Linked DNA regions of Paraburkholderia bryophila. Each later gene encodes a partner of the first gene's protein in a complex. Links are inferred from orthologs where the notes say so. Each region holds a gene or a part of one and is shown on either strand. Other genes may lie near its edges. The genes, in order: hfq and katE.

Region 1 (6,635 bases):
TCACGCGTTCGCGTGACGCGCTGGTTGCCGACCTGCCCGGTCTCACCCGCGATCGCCACTATGGCGAAGGGCGCGCCGGCGACCGGCCGTATCTGGTCGTCGATACCGGCGGCTTCGAGCCGGTCGCGAAAGAAGGCATCATGCACGAGATGGCGCGTCAAACGCGCCAGGCGGTCGAGGAATCGGACATCGTCGTGTTCATCTGCGACGGTCGTAACGGCCTTGCGCCGCAGGACAAGACCATCGCCGATTACCTGCGCAAGGTCGGCCGGCCGATTTTCCTCGTCGTCAACAAGGCGGAGGGGATGAAGTACAGCAACGTCGCCGCCGACTTCTACGAACTCGGCCTCGGCGACCCGCGCGCAATTTCGTCCGCGCACGGCGATGGCGTGACCGAAATGATCAACGAAGCGCTCGAGGTCGCCTACGCGGGCCAGCCGGAAGAGAGCGACGAAGAGAAAGCGGCGCACGGCGTGAAGATCGCGATCGTCGGCCGCCCGAACGTGGGTAAGTCGACGCTGATCAATTCGCTGGTCGGCGAAGAACGCGTGATCGCATTCGACATGCCCGGCACCACGCGCGATTCGATCTACGTCGACTTCGAACGCCAGGGCAAGCCGTACACGCTGATCGACACGGCCGGCCTGCGCCGTCGCGGCAAAGTGTTCGAGGCGATCGAGAAGTTCTCGGTGGTGAAAACACTGCAGTCGATCTCCGACGCGAACGTCGTGATCCTGCTGCTCGACGCGCGCCAGGACATTTCGGAACAAGATGCGCACATTGCCGGCTTCGTGGTCGAGCAGGGCCGCGCGCTGGTGGTAGGCGTGAACAAGTGGGACGGACTCGATTCGCATGTGCGCGAGCGCACCAAGGCCGACCTCGAGCGCAAACTAAAATTTCTCGACTTTGCGAAATTCCACTTCATTTCCGCGACGGAAAACACGGGGATTGGCCCGTTGATGCGCTCGGTGGACGACGCGTACAAGGCTGCGATGGCCAAGCTGCCGACGCCGAAGCTCACGCGCGCGCTGATCGAAGCGGTGGAGTTCCAGCAACCGCGTCGCCGCGGTCCGGTGCGTCCGAAACTGCGCTATGCGCACCAGGGCGGACAGAACCCGCCGCTCATCGTGATTCACGGTAACGCGCTCGATGCGATCACCGACACGTATAAACGCTACCTCGAAAACCGCTTCCGGGAAACTTTCAAGCTGATTGGGACTCCATTGCGCATAGAGTTCAGATCGTCGACGAACCCTTACGCGGACAAAGGCTGAACTTAGGCTGAAAGCCGCGTGTGTGCTGGGTTTGGCCGCCTGGCCAGGCCCGTCGCGCAAAAATGAAAATCGGCTATAGTGTAGCGGTTGACGGCGGATCTCTTTTTCTTCGTCGTCAATTCAGTCAACCTGCAAAAAAATACGGAGTTTGCTATGAGCAACAAAGGGCAATTGTTACAAGACCCGTTTTTGAACGCACTGCGTAAAGAGCATGTGCCGGTGTCGATCTACCTGGTCAACGGCATCAAGCTTCAAGGGAACATCGAATCGTTCGACCAGTACGTCGTGTTGCTCCGGAATACGGTCACCCAGATGGTCTACAAGCACGCAATCTCCACGGTCGTGCCAGCCCGTCCGGTGAATTTCCACCCGGATTCCGAACAGTCCTAACCCCTCGTCGCGGCCGGCGTAGCGTCGCCCGTTGGCGATCACTCCCGGCCGCCTCAATTTTGATACCCTCCAATTTGATCAATGCAGCGCTTGTCGGCATCGACTTCGGTAAGATCGATTTCGAAGCCAGCCTGGAAGAACTCAGTCTGCTCGCGCAAAGCGCGGGCGCGAATCCCTTAGTCACCCTCACCGGGCGCCGGTCCAGTCCGGACGCGAAGATGTTCGTCGGCAGCGGCAAAGCCGAAGAACTGCGTCTCGCGTGTGAGGCGAACGACATCGAACTCGTCATTTTCAATCATGCTCTGGCGCCTGCGCAGCAGCGCAATCTGGAGCAAGCGCTTAACCGGCGCGTGATCGATCGCACCAGCCTGATCCTCGACATTTTTGCGCAACGCGCCCGCAGCCACGAAGGCAAGTTGCAGGTGGAGCTCGCGCAGTTGCAGTATCTGTCGACGCGACTAATCCGCGCATGGACCCACCTTGAGCGGCAGAAAGGCGGTATCGGTTTGCGCGGTCCTGGTGAAACGCAGCTCGAAACCGACCGCCGTTTGATCGGCGAGCGCATCAAGGCGCTCAAGACGCGGCTCGAAAAATTGCGTCGTCAGCATGGCACGCAGCGCCGCGCGCGCAGCCGCAATCAGACCATGTCGGTATCGCTGGTCGGCTATACGAACGCTGGTAAATCCACGCTGTTCAACGCGCTCACGAAGGCCCAGGCCTACGCCGCCGACCAGTTGTTCGCGACGCTGGATACGACCTCGCGGCGCGTCTATCTGGGCGATGAAGCGGGGCAGGTGGTGGTGTCCGATACGGTCGGCTTCATCCGTGAATTGCCTCACCAACTGGTGGCGGCATTCCGCGCCACGCTCGAGGAAACCATTCACGCCGACCTGCTGTTGCATGTGGTCGACGCGTCGAGCGCGGTGCGGCTCGATCAGATCGATCAGGTGAACGAGGTGTTGCACGCGATCGGCGCGGACAATGTCCGTCAGGTGCTGGTGTTCAACAAGATCGACGCGGTGCCGGAGTTGGCGGCCCGTGGCGACGCGGTTGAGCGGGATGAGTATGGTAATATTTCGCGCGTCTTTTTGAGCGCGCGCACGGGGCAAGGTCTGGATACATTGCGCGCTGCTATCGCTGAGATCGCTACTGCCGAACCTCTTCCCGACACGCATCTCGATCTGTCGGAAGAAGACCGGTCGGCAGTTCCGCGCGACGACCGCAAGGTCCCAGAACTCGGGCACTGACCCGTTCCAATTGCACTGACCCGCTGTCTACTCTGGTGAACGAACACAGGTGAACGATTACAACGAGCGGAGTATCTGGCTGCGCATGCGCGCCATGCTTTCACTGAACGATCCGCGCTGGGGCCGGGGCGACGGCAATGGCGACCGGCAACGGCCGAACGAACCCAAGCGTCCGCCGACCAAAGACGGCGAAGGTCCGCCCGATCTCGACGAAATGTGGCGTGATTTCAACCGTCGTCTGAGCCGCGTGTTCGGCCGCAAGGGCGGCGGCGGTACGGGCGGTGGCCGGCCGGATAATGGCCGCGGCGCACGCATCGGCGTGGGCATCGTGATCGGCGTGCTGGTGGCCGTTTATCTCGGCAGCGGTGTGTTCGTTGTGCAAGACGGACAAGCCGGCGTCGTGATGCAATTCGGCAAGTATCGCTACACCGCCGGGCAGGGTGTGCATTGGCGTCTGCCGTATCCGTTCGAAGCGCATGAGCTCGTCAATATCGGCCAGATCCGTCAGGTCGAGATCGGCCGCAACAACGTGGTGCGTCTCGCGAACGTGAAAGACGCGTCGATGCTCACGCACGACGCGGATATCGTCGACGTGCGCTTCGCGGTGCAGTACCAGGTGCGCAAGCCGACGGACTATCTGTTCCGCAGCACCGATCCCGATCAAAGCGTGATGCAGGCCGCCCAGGCGGCAGTGCGTAGCATCGTCGGTGCGCGCAGCACCAGCGAGATTCTCGATCAGGATCGCGAAACGATTCGCCAGCAACTGATGGCGTCGATCCAGCAATCCCTGGATGAATATCAGTCGGGCCTCGCGGTGACCGGCGTGACGATTCAGGGCGTGCAGGTACCCGACCAGGTGCAGGCCGCGTTCGACGACGCCGCCAAGGTGCGTCAGGAAAACGATCGCGCCAAACGCGACGCGCAGGCCTATGCGGCGGATCTGCTGCCGCGCGCGCAAGCCGACGTGACGCGTCAGATCGACGAGGCGAAGACCTACAGCGACAAAACCGTCGCTCAGGCGCAAGGCGACGCCGAGCGCTTCAAGCAGGTCTACGCACAGTACTCGAAAGCGCCCGCTGTGATTCGCGAGCGCATGTACCTGGAAACCATGCAGCAGATCTATTCGAATACGACCAAGGTGTTTGTGGACAGCAAGAGCGGCAACAACGTGCTGTATCTGCCGCTCGACAAGCTGGTCGAGCAGACCCGCCAGCGTGTGGCCGATGCCGCAGTCGCTGCGTCGGGCGCTTCGGCGGCTGCCGCATCGCAAGGGGCGGGTGGTGCCGCTTCGCCGTCCGCGGCGCCGTCGGTTGCTCCGTCGGCCGCCGCGCCGGGCAGCGTGGCCTCCGCACCCGCCGCTGCCGTGGCTGCAACGCCCGCCAGTCAGGCTGCAGCCAGCAGCGACGCGCTGCGTTCACGCGACTCCTTCCGCAGCCGTATGCGCGAAGACGACGTTCAATAAGGAGCGCACAACATGAACAAGATCATTGCGCTCGTCGTGGCTGTCGTCATCGTGCTGTTCGCGGCGTCGTCGACGGTATTCGTTGTCGATCAGCGGCATTTGGCGGTGTTGTCGTCGCATGGCGACTCGGCGCCGACGCTGCTCGGCCCCGGCTTGCACGTCAAACTGCCGCCGCCGTTGCAAACCGTCACGCTGGTCGATAACCGCATTCAGTCGCTCGACGCGCCGGACGAAGACCGTTACGTCACGTCCGACAAAACCGATCTGCTGGCCAATCCGGTCGTCAAATATCGTGTCACCGATCCGCTGAAGCTGATCGCAGAAACCAAGGGCGATGTGCAAAGCCTGCCGGACCGTCTGGCGCTGCTGTCGCGCAGCGCGCTCGGCGACGCATTCGGCAAGGTCACGCTGTCCGACGCGCTGGCCAAACAGCAGGCCGTCGCCGACGAAGCACGTGGCGCGATGGACAAGGCCGCGGCTTCGCTGGGCGTGTCGGTCGTCGACGTGCAACTGACGCGCGTCGATTTCCCGGCAGCCATGGCCGACTCGGTCTACAAGCGGATGATCGCCGCCCGCGAGCAGATCGCGGCCGACGAGCGCGCCAAGGGCACCGCCGAAGCCGACCAGATCAAGGCGGAAGCGGTGGGCCAGCAGCAGGCGATTCTCGCGGACGGCTACCGTCAGGCGCAGACCATCAAGGGCGAGGGCGATGCGAAGGCCGCGGAAATCGCTGCCGAAGCGTATGGCGCCGACCCGCAGTTCTACCAGTTCTATCAAAGCATGCAGGCGTACAAGAACACCTTCAAACCGGGCGATGTGATCGTGGTCGACCCGAGCAGCGAGTTCTTCCGCTTCATGCGTAGCCCGACCGGCGGCACCGCCCCGGACGCTCCCGCGGTCCCGCGCAAACACTGATAACCGGAAGGCCGCGGCATCCGCATCGCGGCCTCTTGATTCGCATGGATATAGCCGGCTCGTTACTGCTTGCGATCGCGTTGATGCTGATTATCGAGGGGATGTTTCCCTTCGTTTTTCCGAGCGCCTGGCGCGACACGTTCCGTAAAATAGCGGAACGCCCGCCGCATCAGATTCGCGTCGGCGGGCTGATCGTGATGGCGCTTGGGCTGATCCTGCTGTTTATCGTGACCTGAAGCGGTCCGTCCGGCGAAGCGGGCGCAGAAGGCTTAGGCCGCTGTGCGCTCGCCGTGTCGTGACCGCGTCTTTGCCTCGCGGACGCTGGCCTGCCGACTCGATCAGTCGGTACGCTGGCCGAAAATGCCTGTCGCGGGCTGCACCCACGCCTGCGATAGCCGCCAGAATCGAGCCGCCGCCCGCCATTCACATTCACTTACCGGCGCACCCAGTCGCCGTGTTCAACGTCGTAGGACTGTATCGATGTCGACCTGGTTACTTCCCGAGAATATTGCCGACGTGCTGCCGTCGGAAGCCCGCAAGATCGAAGAACTGCGGCGCCATCTGCTGGACCGTTTTCGCTCGTACGGCTACGAGATGGTCATGCCGCCGCTGCTCGAATACATCGAGTCGCTGCTGACCGGCGGAGGGCACGATCTGAATCTGCGCACCTTCAAGCTGGTCGATCAGTTATCCGGGCGCACGCTCGGTCTGCGCGCCGACATCACGCCGCAGGTTGCGCGTATCGACGCGCACTTGCTGAACCGTCAGGGCGTGACGCGTCTTTGCTATGCGGGCAACGTCGCGCATACGCGGCCGCGCGGCCTGCATGCCACGCGCGAGCAGATCCAGATCGGCGCGGAAATTTACGGTCACGCCGGCCTCGAAGCTGACCTCGAAATCCAGCAACTGATGCTCGACGCGTTGCGTCTGGCCGGCCTCGCGAAAGTGCGGCTCGACTTGTGCCACGCGGGTGTGCTGGCCGCGCTGATCGAAGCGGAACCGGTCGCGGCGGAGTTGGGCCAGTCGCTCTACGACGCGCTTGCCGGCAAGGACGTGCCGCGCCTCGTCGAGCTGACCGCGAACCTCACGCCGGTCACGCGCGACGCGTTGCGCGCGCTGCCCGCGCTGTACGGCGACGCGTCGGTGCTCGCGGAAGCGCGCGCCCGTCTGCCGAACGCGCCGGCCATTTCGCGCGCGCTCGACGATCTCGCGTTCCTCGCGAGCCAGGTGGATGGCGCCGAAGTGATGATCGATCTGGCGGATCTGCGCGGCTATGCGTACCACAGCGGCGTGATGTTCTCCGCGTACGTGGACGGCGTGCCGAACGCGGTGGCACGCGGCGGCCGT
Region 2 (10,407 bases), on another replicon or contig:
GTGTTGCAGTCCGGGCTATGTACGGCGCCGTGGCGCGCCGGCCGTGCCCGCCGATCTGGCGCGGCACGCGTGCCTCTTTTACGGGCACGGCGGGGCCGTGAGCTGGGAGTTCGAGGTAGGCGGCGCGCTGAAAAGCGTCGAGGTACACGGGCCGCTGCGCGCCAATAACGGCGACCTGATTCGCGATGCGGCGGTGGCCGGGCTCGGCATTGTGCGGCTACCGGACTTTATCGTCGCCGACGCGCTCAAAAGCGGTTTGCTGGTCACCGTGCTCGACGAATTCCTGCCCGCCGCGACCAGCGTTTATGCGGTGTATCCGCAGCATCGGCAAAGCTCCCCCGCGATCCGGACGTTCGTCGAGTTCCTGAGGGAGCATTTGCGCCAGCGCCTCGCGGCGTGAGCCTAGCCGTTGCGGAAGATAAAGCTGTAGCCGTTCAGCGCCGGCACACCGCCCAGGTGCGCGTACAGCACGCGCGAGCCGGCCGGAAACTCGCCGTTGCGGACCATCTCGATCATGCCGTGCATCGATTTACCCTCATACACCGGATCGGTCAGCACGCCTTCCAGACGCGCGCATAGGCGGATCGCCTCGAGCGTCCCGTCGTTCGGCAGGCCGTATTCCGGGCCGCCGAAACGCTCGTCGAGTACCACGTCCGCAGCGGTAATGTCGCGTTCCAGGCCGACCTGTTCCGCGGTCCGCTTCGCGATCCGGGTGATCTGCTCGCGCGTCTGCGCGGGTTTCGCGGAGGCGTCGATGCCGATCACACGCTCGGCGCGGCCGTCGGCGGCGAAGCCCACGATCATGCCGGCCTGCGTGCTGCCCGTCACCGAGCACACCACGATGTAGTCGAACTTGAAACCCAGTTCGGCTTCCTGCTGCCGGACTTCTTCGGCGAAACCGACGAAACCGAGCCCGCCCAGCGGATGGTCCGAGCAGCCGGCCGGAATCGCATACGGTTTGCCGCCGGCGGCGCGCACGCTCTCGAGCGCGTCCTCCCAGCTCTGGCGAAAGCCGATGTCGAAGCCATCCGCAACCAGACGCACGTCCGCGCCGAGAATGCGCGACATCTGGATGTTGCCGACGCGGTCGTACACGGCGTCCGAATAGTTGACCCAGTTCTCCTGCACCAGCACGCACTTCATGCCGAGGTGTGCCGCGACCGCCGCCACCTGGCGCGTCTGGTTCGACTGAATTCCGCCGATCGACACCAGCGTGTCGCATCCCTGCGCCAGTGCTTCGGGAATCAGATATTCGAGCTTGCGCGTCTTGTTGCCGCCGAACGCGAAACCGCTGTTGCAGTCTTCGCGCTTCGCATACAGATGCACTTTGCCGCCGAGGTGGTCGCTCAGCCGTTTGAGCGGCTGAATCGGCGTCGGCCCGAAAGTGAGCGGGTAACGAGGGAATCGTTGCAGGTTCATGGCAGCTCCGTTGTCGGTGGTGTCGAGGCGGCCGGCAACCCGGCGCGTCGAAACACATGGTAGGGAAAACCGTCAGAAATGAGCTTGCGAAATAAATGGCTTCGGCTTACTTTTAAAACGGTCTATCAAAATTGAACGTAATAAAAATCTGTCAATTAACCTATGAGCACAACAAAAGTTCGTCGAACTGCAACAGCGGTCGACCCCGCTACCGTCCAGACCGATCCCCTGCAAGCGCTCGACCGTATCGATCGCGCGATCCTGCGGCAGTTGCAGACCGACGCGTCGATTTCGAACGTCGCACTCGCGGCCAAAGTGAAGCTGAGCGCGCCGGCCTGCCTGCGGCGGGTCGAGCGGCTCAAGGAGTCGGGGCTGATCCGTGGCGTGGTCGCGCTGATCGACCCGAAGGCGGCGGGCGCGGGGATGCTGGTGATCATCGGCGTGGTGCTGGACCGGTCCACGCCGGAATCCTTCGCCGAGTTCGAGAAAGCGGCGCAGAAGGTGGCCGGTTGCATGGAATGCCACGTCGTGACCGGCGAATTCGACTATTTCATGACGGTCCGCACGCGCGACAGCGACAGCTTCAACCGTCTGCACGCGGAACAGTTGCTGTATCTGCCGGGCGTCCGGCAGATCCGCTCGTTCATGGTGCTGAAGGAAATTCTCTCGACCACGAAATTTCCGCTGTAAGCGCCGCCTGACAAAAAAGACGAGCATGCTGTCATAAAACCCGATCTCGCACGACCAAGCATCGAGACCACTCGCGGACGGCGCGACCCGCGCTGCAACGGGTGAACGGCACGGACTTTCCGGGGCGAACATCATGACTTGCAACAGACGGACATTCTTCAGGTTTATCGGCGCGGCGTCGCTGGCCGGCGGCGCGGCTTCGATGTGGAACGTGACGCGCGCGGCGGACAGCGGCGCGGCGGCGGCCTACGAGGTGTCGCACAGCGACGCCGAATGGCACAAGATGCTGAACGACGCGCAATACCGGATCCTGCGCGATGCGGGCACCGAGCGCCCGTTCAGCAGCCCGCTGAACGACGAGCACCACGCCGGCACGTTCGGCTGCGCGGGCTGCAGGCTGCCGCTGTTTTCATCGAAGACCAAGTTCGATAGCGGCACCGGCTGGCCGAGCTTCTACCAGCCGCTCGACCGCGCGGTCATCACGCGTACGGACAAGTCATTCGGCATGACGCGCGACGAGGTGCTGTGCCGTCGCTGTGGCAGCCACCTCGGCCACGTGTTCGACGACGGCCCCAAACCGACCGGTCTGCGCTATTGCATGAACGGTCTTGCGTTGACCTTTACGCCCGCATCGAACGGTGTGAGCTGAGCGGATCAGGACGGACATCATGAACTTCGAGACACGCATCACGAAAGGCCGACCCGCGCGCTCGCGGCTGACCGCCATTTCGCTCTCGGTCGGCTTTGGCGCGCTGGCTTTGTTGCTGGCGCAACGAATGGCGTTTTCGTCGGAGACGGCGGTGGTCATTGCGCCGCCCGCGCTCGACGAACCGATCTCGGCCGCCACCGCGCACGAGGAAACCGCGGTGTTCGCGGGCGGCTGCTTCTGGGGCGTGCAGGGCGTGTTCCAGCACGTGCGCGGCGTCACCCGGGCGGTGTCGGGTTACTCGGGCGGTCAGCGCGACACTGCGCAGTACGAGACGGTCAGCGGCGGCGAGACGGGCCATGCGGAATCGGTGCAGGTCACCTTCGACCCGAGCAAGGTGACCTATGGCCAGTTGCTGCAGGTGTATTTCTCGGTGATTCAGGACCCGACCGAGTTGAACCGGCAGGGGCCCGACAGCGGCACGCAATACCGCTCGGCGGTGTTTCCGCTGAACGACACGCAACGGCGCGTCGCGCAGAGCTATATCGCGCAACTCGACAAGGCCCATGCGTATCCGGCGCCGATCGTCACCCGGACGGAGGCGTTCAAGGGCTTTTATCCGGCCGAGTTCTATCACCAGAACTATCTGACCTTGCACCCGAACTCCGCGTATATCGCGATCAACGATATGCCGAAGGTCGCCAATCTGAAGCGGCTGTTCCCGAATCTCTATCGCGACAAAGCCGTGCTCGTGGACGCGGCGCAGTAACGTAGGGCACCTTCACGCAGCTTCACGCACCTTTCCTGTCCGTCCGGCGCCGCAACGGTGGCGCCGGACGTCTTTTTGCGCGCGCTCTCCATCGCTTCCTGCCTGCCCCCATCCCACTTGAGGCGGCTCTCCACACGCCAGGCCCGCAATTTGCACAAGCGTTCCCGTCGGCAAATCTTTCGCACGTCTTTGCTCGGACAAAAGCCCGTTTTACAGGGCTTAATGCAATCGAGCAGCGCGTCTTGCCGGATAGTGCGTGTCGTTAGCTGAAAAAATTACATGCCGCTCGTAGCAACGCGGCGGTCGCCTGAGGTCCACAGGTCACCGCGCACCTCGGGCGAGAACATAACCCTCTTCGCGATACGCGAGAATCGGAGGCTTCTGGTGTTGAACAGCCGTAGAAAGCGGATTGGCAAGCTCCGCAATAAACAAACAAGCATCGCGGCGACGTCTCTGGTGGCCGTGACCCTCGGCGGCATTGTCTTCCTGCCGGGCTCGGCGATGGCGCAAACGCCTTCGCCATTGAACGAATGGCAATACTCGGTCGGCATTCCGCTGCAGAAGATGTGGCAGCCGACTATCCCCGACTGGCAAGTGCGCCTCGGTTTGGCCTCCTCGTTCCAGCCGCGCTACGAAGGTTCGGATCGCTATCACGTAATGGGCGGCCCGAGCGTCGACGTGCGTTACAAGGACCTGTTCTTCCTGTCGAGCGGTGAAGGCTTCGGGGTCAATTTCGCGCAGGGAGAAAACTGGCGCGCCAGTCTGGCCGCCGTCTACGATCTCGGCCGACGCGCTCACGACGATCCGCAGGAGCTTAACGGCCTCGGCAATATCAACGCGGCGCCGGGCGTCAAACTGGCCGGCGAATACGTGATCTCGAAAGATTTCCCGCTCGTGCTGCGCGCTGACGTGCGGCGCTATTTCGGCGGCTCGAACGGTTGGACCGGCGACTTCGGCGCGTATATGCCCATGCCGGGCAGCACGAAGAAGTTCTTCTGGTTCGCCGGGCCGAACGTGTCGCTGGCGGACTCCACGTATATGAATAGCTGGTTCGGCGTGAATCAGAATCAGGCGGCGAAATCGCAGTACTCGCAATATCACGCGAGCGCGGGCTTCAAGTCGGTGGGCTTCGGCATCAGCGCGGTGTGGCTGTTCGACAAGCACTGGTTCGCGACCGCGGATGGCGCGTTCGAACAACTGGTGGGCAGTGCGGGCAATAGTCCGATCACGCACCGCAAAGCGAATGGCGTCGCGGATATTTCGATCAACTATCGCTTCTGACGCGGTGTCTTTACACGTTTCAACCTGAAGGGCGCGGCGGCGTACCGAGCGCCATTTTCTCGAAGTACGCCGCGTTCTTCGTCCACCCGCCAACGCGACGCTCGGTCGCGGGAATATCGCTTGCTGCCTTCTCTCCATGCGTGAGACCGGATTCCCCCCGGCACGCCCGAACGCAAGGAGCAGATCCCCATGGCTGGTAAAACGAGTACGCACAAGCCCGCACCGAAAAACGCGCCGTCGAGCGATCCGAAATCGCAAGACCTCGAACAGTTTCGAGCGAGTCCGCAAGGCGAGGCGCTGAGAACCAATCAGGGCGTCAAGATCGCCGACAATCAGAACACGCTGCGCGCGGGTCCGCGCGGGCCGTCGTTGCTGGAAGACTTCATCATGCGTGAGAAGATCACGCACTTCGACCACGAACGCATTCCGGAGCGCATCGTGCACGCGCGCGGCTCGGCCGCGCACGGCGTGTTTCAGGTCTACGAGTCGATGCGCGAGCTCACCAAGGCCGCATTCCTGCAGGATCCCGGCGTGCAGACGCCGGTGTACGTGCGTTTCTCCACGGTGCAAGGCCCGCGCGGTTCCGCCGATACGGTGCGCGACGTGCGCGGTTTCGCGGTGAAGTTCTACACGCAGGAAGGCAATTACGATCTGGTCGGCAACAACATGCCGGTGTTCTTCATTCAGGACGCGATCAAGTTTCCCGACTTCGTACACGCCGTAAAGCCGGAAGCGCCGAATGAAATGCCGACCGGCGGCTCCGCGCACGACACCTTCTGGGACTTCGTGTCGCTCGTGCCCGAATCCGCGCATATGGTCTTGTGGACCATGTCGGACCGCGCGATTCCGCGCAGCCTGCGCACCATGGAAGGCTTCGGCATTCACACGTTCCGCTTCGTCAATGCGCAAGGCAAAAGCCGCTTCGTCAAATTTCACTGGCGGCCGGTGCTGGGCTCGTACTCGTTGCTGTGGGACGAAGCGCAGAAACTCGCGGGCAAGGACCCGGATTTTCATCGGCGGGATTTGTGGGAAGCGATTGAGCGTGGTGCTTTCCCCGAGTTCGAACTCGGCGTGCAGATCGTCGAGGAAGAAGACGAGCACAACTTCGACTTCGATCTGCTCGATCCGACCAAGCTGATTCCCGAAGAAATGGTGCCCGTGAAGATCGTCGGCAAGATGACGCTCAATCGCAACCCGGATAACTTTTTCGCCGAGACGGAACAGGTGGCGTTCCATCCGGGGCATGTCGTGCCGGGCATCGATTTCTCGAACGACCCGCTGTTGCAGGGGCGCTTGTTCTCGTACACGGATACGCAGATCAGCCGGCTAGGTGGGCCCAACTTTCACGAGATTCCGATCAACCGGCCGGTGTGTCCGTTCATCAACAATCAGCGCGACGCGATGCATCGCCAGACGATCCACGTCGGGCAGGCTTCGTACGAACCGAATTCGTTAAGTGGCGGCTGGCCGAAGGAAACTGATCCGGCGCCGAGCGACGGTGGTTTCGAAAGTTATCAGGAGCGGGTGGAGGGCACCAAGATTCGCGTGCGCAGTGAATCGTTCGCCGATCATTTTTCGCAGGCCGCGCTGTTTTACAACAGCATGTCGCAGCCCGAGAAGGACCACATTGCCGCCGCGTATCAGTTCGAACTCGGCAAAGTCACCAAGCCCGAGATTCGTGCGCGCGTGGTGAACGAGATTCTCGCGAACTTCGACGCGGGGCTCGCGGCGACCGTCGCGGAAGGTTTGGGCTTGCCCACGCCTAAGAAGGGTACGGCGAAGCTGACGGGTCCCAAGGATTCCCCGGCATTGAGTCTGCTGAACCGGGTGAAACCCGGCATCAAGACCCGCAAGATCGCGTTGCTGGCCGCGCCCGGTTCCGACGGCGCAGCGCTCAAAAAACTGCAGCAGGCGCTGCAGGACGAAGGCGCAACACCCATGCTGATCGCCCCGACGCTCGCACCGATCGACGGCATGGCGCCCGACGCGACGATCGCCGGCTTGCCGTCGATCATGTTCGACGCAGTCATCGTGGCAGGCGGCGAGGAGGGCGCGAAGCGGCTCGCGCAATCGGGCGACGCGCGGCATTTCGTGCTCGAGGCGTTCAAGCATCTGAAGGCGATCGCGGCGCTCGGCGCGGGGCGTGACGTGCTCGCCGCCGCGCAGTTGCCGGACAATGCCGACGGTGTCGCCACCGGCGACGACAAACAGGCTGCCGACGTACTGAAGGCGTTCATCGCGGTGGCGGAACAGCATCGCGTGTGGTCGCGCGCGGCGCTGGCGGAGACGGTGCCGGCGTAGGCGCATTCCATCGTCGTTCGCATGCCTTGCACGGCCGACCCGCGTCGGCCGTGCAAACTTGCGTGGATCGGCAACAGCCCCGCCCAGCAAGCCTGCGCCGTCGTATAACGTCTCAAAAATGGGGCCTGTCCTGTATGATGACGCGGGTCATCGAACGACACACCGCTCCACGCGAAAAATCCGAAAAATATGCCGAATCGACTCGATTCGCCAAGCCGCAGACAGAAAAAATGACCGCATCTCAGGCCGTCGACCAGAATCGTTTTCGCAGCATCATTCGCCGTAACATTGCGCTGCCTTTAGGCGTCGGCCTGGTCACGATGGCGGTGTTCGTGGGGCTGATCGCGTACCTGGTGTCCACCATGAACTGGGCCGAGCATTCCGAACGCGTGATCGGCCAGGCCAACGAAATGCTGCGCCTCGCCGTGGATCGCGAATCGTCCATGCGCGGTTTCCTGATTACGGGCGACGAGAGTTTCCTCGTGCCTTATGAAACCGGCGGGCCGAAGTTCAAGACGCAGATCGAAATGCTGCAGCAGATGGTGTCGGACAATCCGCCGCAGGTCGTCAAGCTCAAGGAGATCGAGGCAATTCAGCAGCGCTGGTCCCGCTATGCCGAAGAGATGATCGACGCGCGCCGCCGCAACCAGAACTATGAAGCCGCGGTGGCGAGCGGTCGCGGCAAAATCGAATTCGATGAAACGCGCCGCGAATTCGGCGATTTTCTCGACGTCGAGTTGCGCCTGCGCCAGGAACGAGGCGACGCGACCCGGCGCGTCACCACCTCGCTGGTGAGCGTATTCCTGCTGTTCAGTCTGAGTGTGAGTGCGCTGCTTGCGTGGATGGGCCGCCGCGAATTGTTGAGCCTGTCTTCGACTTACGACGGCGTCTTGCGGCAGCAGACCGAACAGACCGAGATGTTGCAGGAGCAGGTGTGGTTACGCTCGGGGCAGCGCTTGCTGGCCGAGAAGGTGGTCGGTCAGACAACCCCGCAACTGGTGGGTCGCGCGGTGCTCGACTTTCTCGCCCAGTATCTGGACGCCGCCGTCGGCGCGCTCTACATTCGCGACCGGCAGCACGGCACGCTGCGCCGCATCGCCGCGTATGGGTTCAGCCGCGAAAGCGAGCAGGGCAGCGCGCGCAATTTCGAAGAGGGCGAAACGCTGATCGGTCAGGCGGCCGCCGCGCGCCGCACGCTGGTCTTGCGCGACCTGCCGGACAATTACGTGCAGGTCGTGTCGGCCACCGGCAAGAGCGCGCCAAAAAATCTTCTCATCATGCCGATCGTCAACGACGGGCAGGTGAACGGCGTCATCGAACTGGGCTTTATTCGCGAGTTGACCGTGCGCGATCAGGAGTTCATGGAGCTGATCGGCAACGCGCTGGGCGACTTCGTCGAAGCCGCGTTGTATCGCGAACGGTTGCAGGACGCGTTGGCCGAAACGCAGCAACTGAACGAAGAGTTGCAGGTGCAGCAGGAAGAGTTGCGCGTCTCGAACGAGGGCCTCGAAGAGCGCGGCCGCGCGTTGATGGAATCGCAAGTGCGGCTCGAAGCGCAGCAGGCCGAACTCGAACAGACCAACGTGCAGCTCGAAGAATACGCGCAGCGTCTCGAACGGCAGAAGTCGGATCTGTTGCGCGCACAGGACGACCTCGCGGCCAACGCGGAACGCCTCGAACAGTCGAGCCGTTACAAGTCCGAGTTTCTCGCCAACATGTCGCACGAACTGCGCACGCCGCTGAACAGTTCGCTGATTCTCGCCAAGCTGCTGCAGCAGAACCGCACCGGCAATCTGAGCGACGAGCAGGTGCGCTATGCGGAAACGATTCATGCGTCGAATAGCGATCTGCTGGTGCTGATCAACGACATTCTCGATCTGTCGAAGGTCGAAGCCGGTCAGGTCACGGTCGAACTCGAAACGGTGTCGATCGACGCGACGCTGCAGTCGCTGGAAGAAATGTTCAAGCCGTTGGCGGCCGCCAAACAATTGCGGCTCCACTTCGAACGTGCGCCGGGTACGCCCGATACCTTTGTCACCGACGGTCAGCGCGTCACGCAGATTCTGCGCAATCTGCTGTCGAACGCGGTGAAGTTCACCGAGCGGGGCGAAGTGGCGTTGTCGATCGCGTCGTCGCCGAACAACCTGCTGCGTATCGACGTGCGCGATTCCGGCATTGGCATTGCGGCGGACAAGCTGGAGATGATCTTCGAAGCGTTCCAGCAGGCCGACGGTTCCACCAGCCGACAATACGGCGGTAGCGGTCTTGGGCTGTCGATCTCGCGTGAATTCTCGCGTTTGCTGGGCGGCCGGATCACCGTGTCCAGCGAAGTCGGTAAGGGCAGTGTGTTCACGCTGTGGCTGCCGGTCGATGCCGAGGCGGCGCTGGCGGATGGCCATCACGCACCGACGCCGATGCCGGCATTCACGCCTGCCCATGCTGTCGCGCCGACGGCGGCCGTGGCGGCCCTGACGACCACCCGGGCGGAAGCCGAAGCGCCGCTCGTGCGCACGCCGTCGAGCTTCAATCAGACGGCCGTCATTACGCCCGCCAACGGCCTGAGCGTCGGCGACACGCCCGAAACGGCCGGCGGCGCGATCGCCGACGACCGCGACAACCGCACGCGTGCCGGCCGCCTGATCGTTGCTGTCGAAGACGATCTCGCGTTCGCCGAAATCCTGCGCGACCTCACGCACGAACTCGACTTCGATTTCGTCCACGCCAGCAGTGCGGCGAGCGGCCTCGCGCTGGTGCGCGACATGCGCCCGGCGGCGGTGCTGCTCGACGTCGGTTTGCCGGACCGCTCCGGCCTGACCGTGCTGGAGTGGCTGAAGAACGATCCGCTCACGCGTCACATTCCGATTCACATCGTCTCGGCCACCGACCACGCCGACAAGGCGCTGCATCTCGGCGCGATCGGCTACACGCTCAAGCCGACCGCGCGCAGCACGATGGAGGCCGCCATCCGCCGTCTGGAAGCGCGTCTGCAGCAGCGCATCAAACGCGTGCTGGTGATCGAGGACGACGGCCCGATGCGCGAAAGCATCCGCGCGTTGCTGCAAAGCGAGAACACCGAGATCGTCGCGGTCGCCACGCTCGCCGAAGCGCTGGACTATCTGACGAAGTTCAGCTTCGACTGCGTGGTGACCGATCTCGCGCTGCCCGACGGCACCGGCTACGATCTGCTGGAACAGCTCGCCGCGAACACCGCGCATGCGGCGCTGCCGGTGATCGTCTACACGGGCCGCATGCTGTCCGACGAGGAAGAGCACCGCCTGCGTCGCTATTCGAAGTCGATCAT

What was found.
Region 2: the proteins of hfq (region 1) and katE are in contact, whole or in part, in a crystal structure (PDB 3VU3), measured with the Escherichia coli proteins. The link is inferred for Paraburkholderia bryophila from one-to-one orthologs.

Annotation. Positions count from the first base shown.
Region 1 is NZ_JACCAS010000001.1:4,591,012-4,597,646, forward strand. The notes cover bases 200-3,045. They hold hfq (RNA chaperone Hfq), read left to right. Parts: upstream 200-1,427; coding sequence 1,428-1,664; downstream 1,665-3,045. Other genes in these bases: der (ribosome biogenesis GTPase Der), read left to right, coding at 200-1,274; hflX (GTPase HflX), read left to right, coding at 1,739-2,911; hflK (FtsH protease activity modulator HflK), read left to right, coding at 2,961-3,045. Also shown: more of der, read left to right, coding at 1-199; more of hflK, read left to right, coding at 3,046-4,373; protease modulator HflC, read left to right, coding at 4,386-5,288; GGD40_RS20620 (DUF2065 domain-containing protein), read left to right, coding at 5,333-5,524; GGD40_RS20625 (ATP phosphoribosyltransferase regulatory subunit), read left to right, coding at 5,769-6,635. UniProt on the Escherichia coli protein: RNA chaperone that binds small regulatory RNA (sRNAs) and mRNAs to facilitate mRNA translational regulation in response to envelope stress, environmental stress and changes in metabolite concentrations.
Region 2 is NZ_JACCAS010000002.1:84,903-95,309, reverse strand. The notes cover bases 4,624-7,550. They hold katE (catalase HPII), read left to right. Parts: upstream 4,624-4,994; coding sequence 4,995-7,106; downstream 7,107-7,550. Other genes in these bases: GGD40_RS21760 (response regulator), read left to right, coding at 7,337-7,550; GGD40_RS21770 (MipA/OmpV family protein), read left to right, coding at 4,624-4,805. Also shown: GGD40_RS21795 (LysR family transcriptional regulator), read left to right, coding at 1-400; GGD40_RS21790 (1-aminocyclopropane-1-carboxylate deaminase), read right to left, coding at 403-1,419; GGD40_RS21785 (Lrp/AsnC family transcriptional regulator), read left to right, coding at 1,582-2,109; peptide-methionine (R)-S-oxide reductase MsrB, read left to right, coding at 2,243-2,758; peptide-methionine (S)-S-oxide reductase MsrA, read left to right, coding at 2,778-3,524; more of GGD40_RS21770, read left to right, coding at 3,909-4,623; more of GGD40_RS21760, read left to right, coding at 7,551-10,407.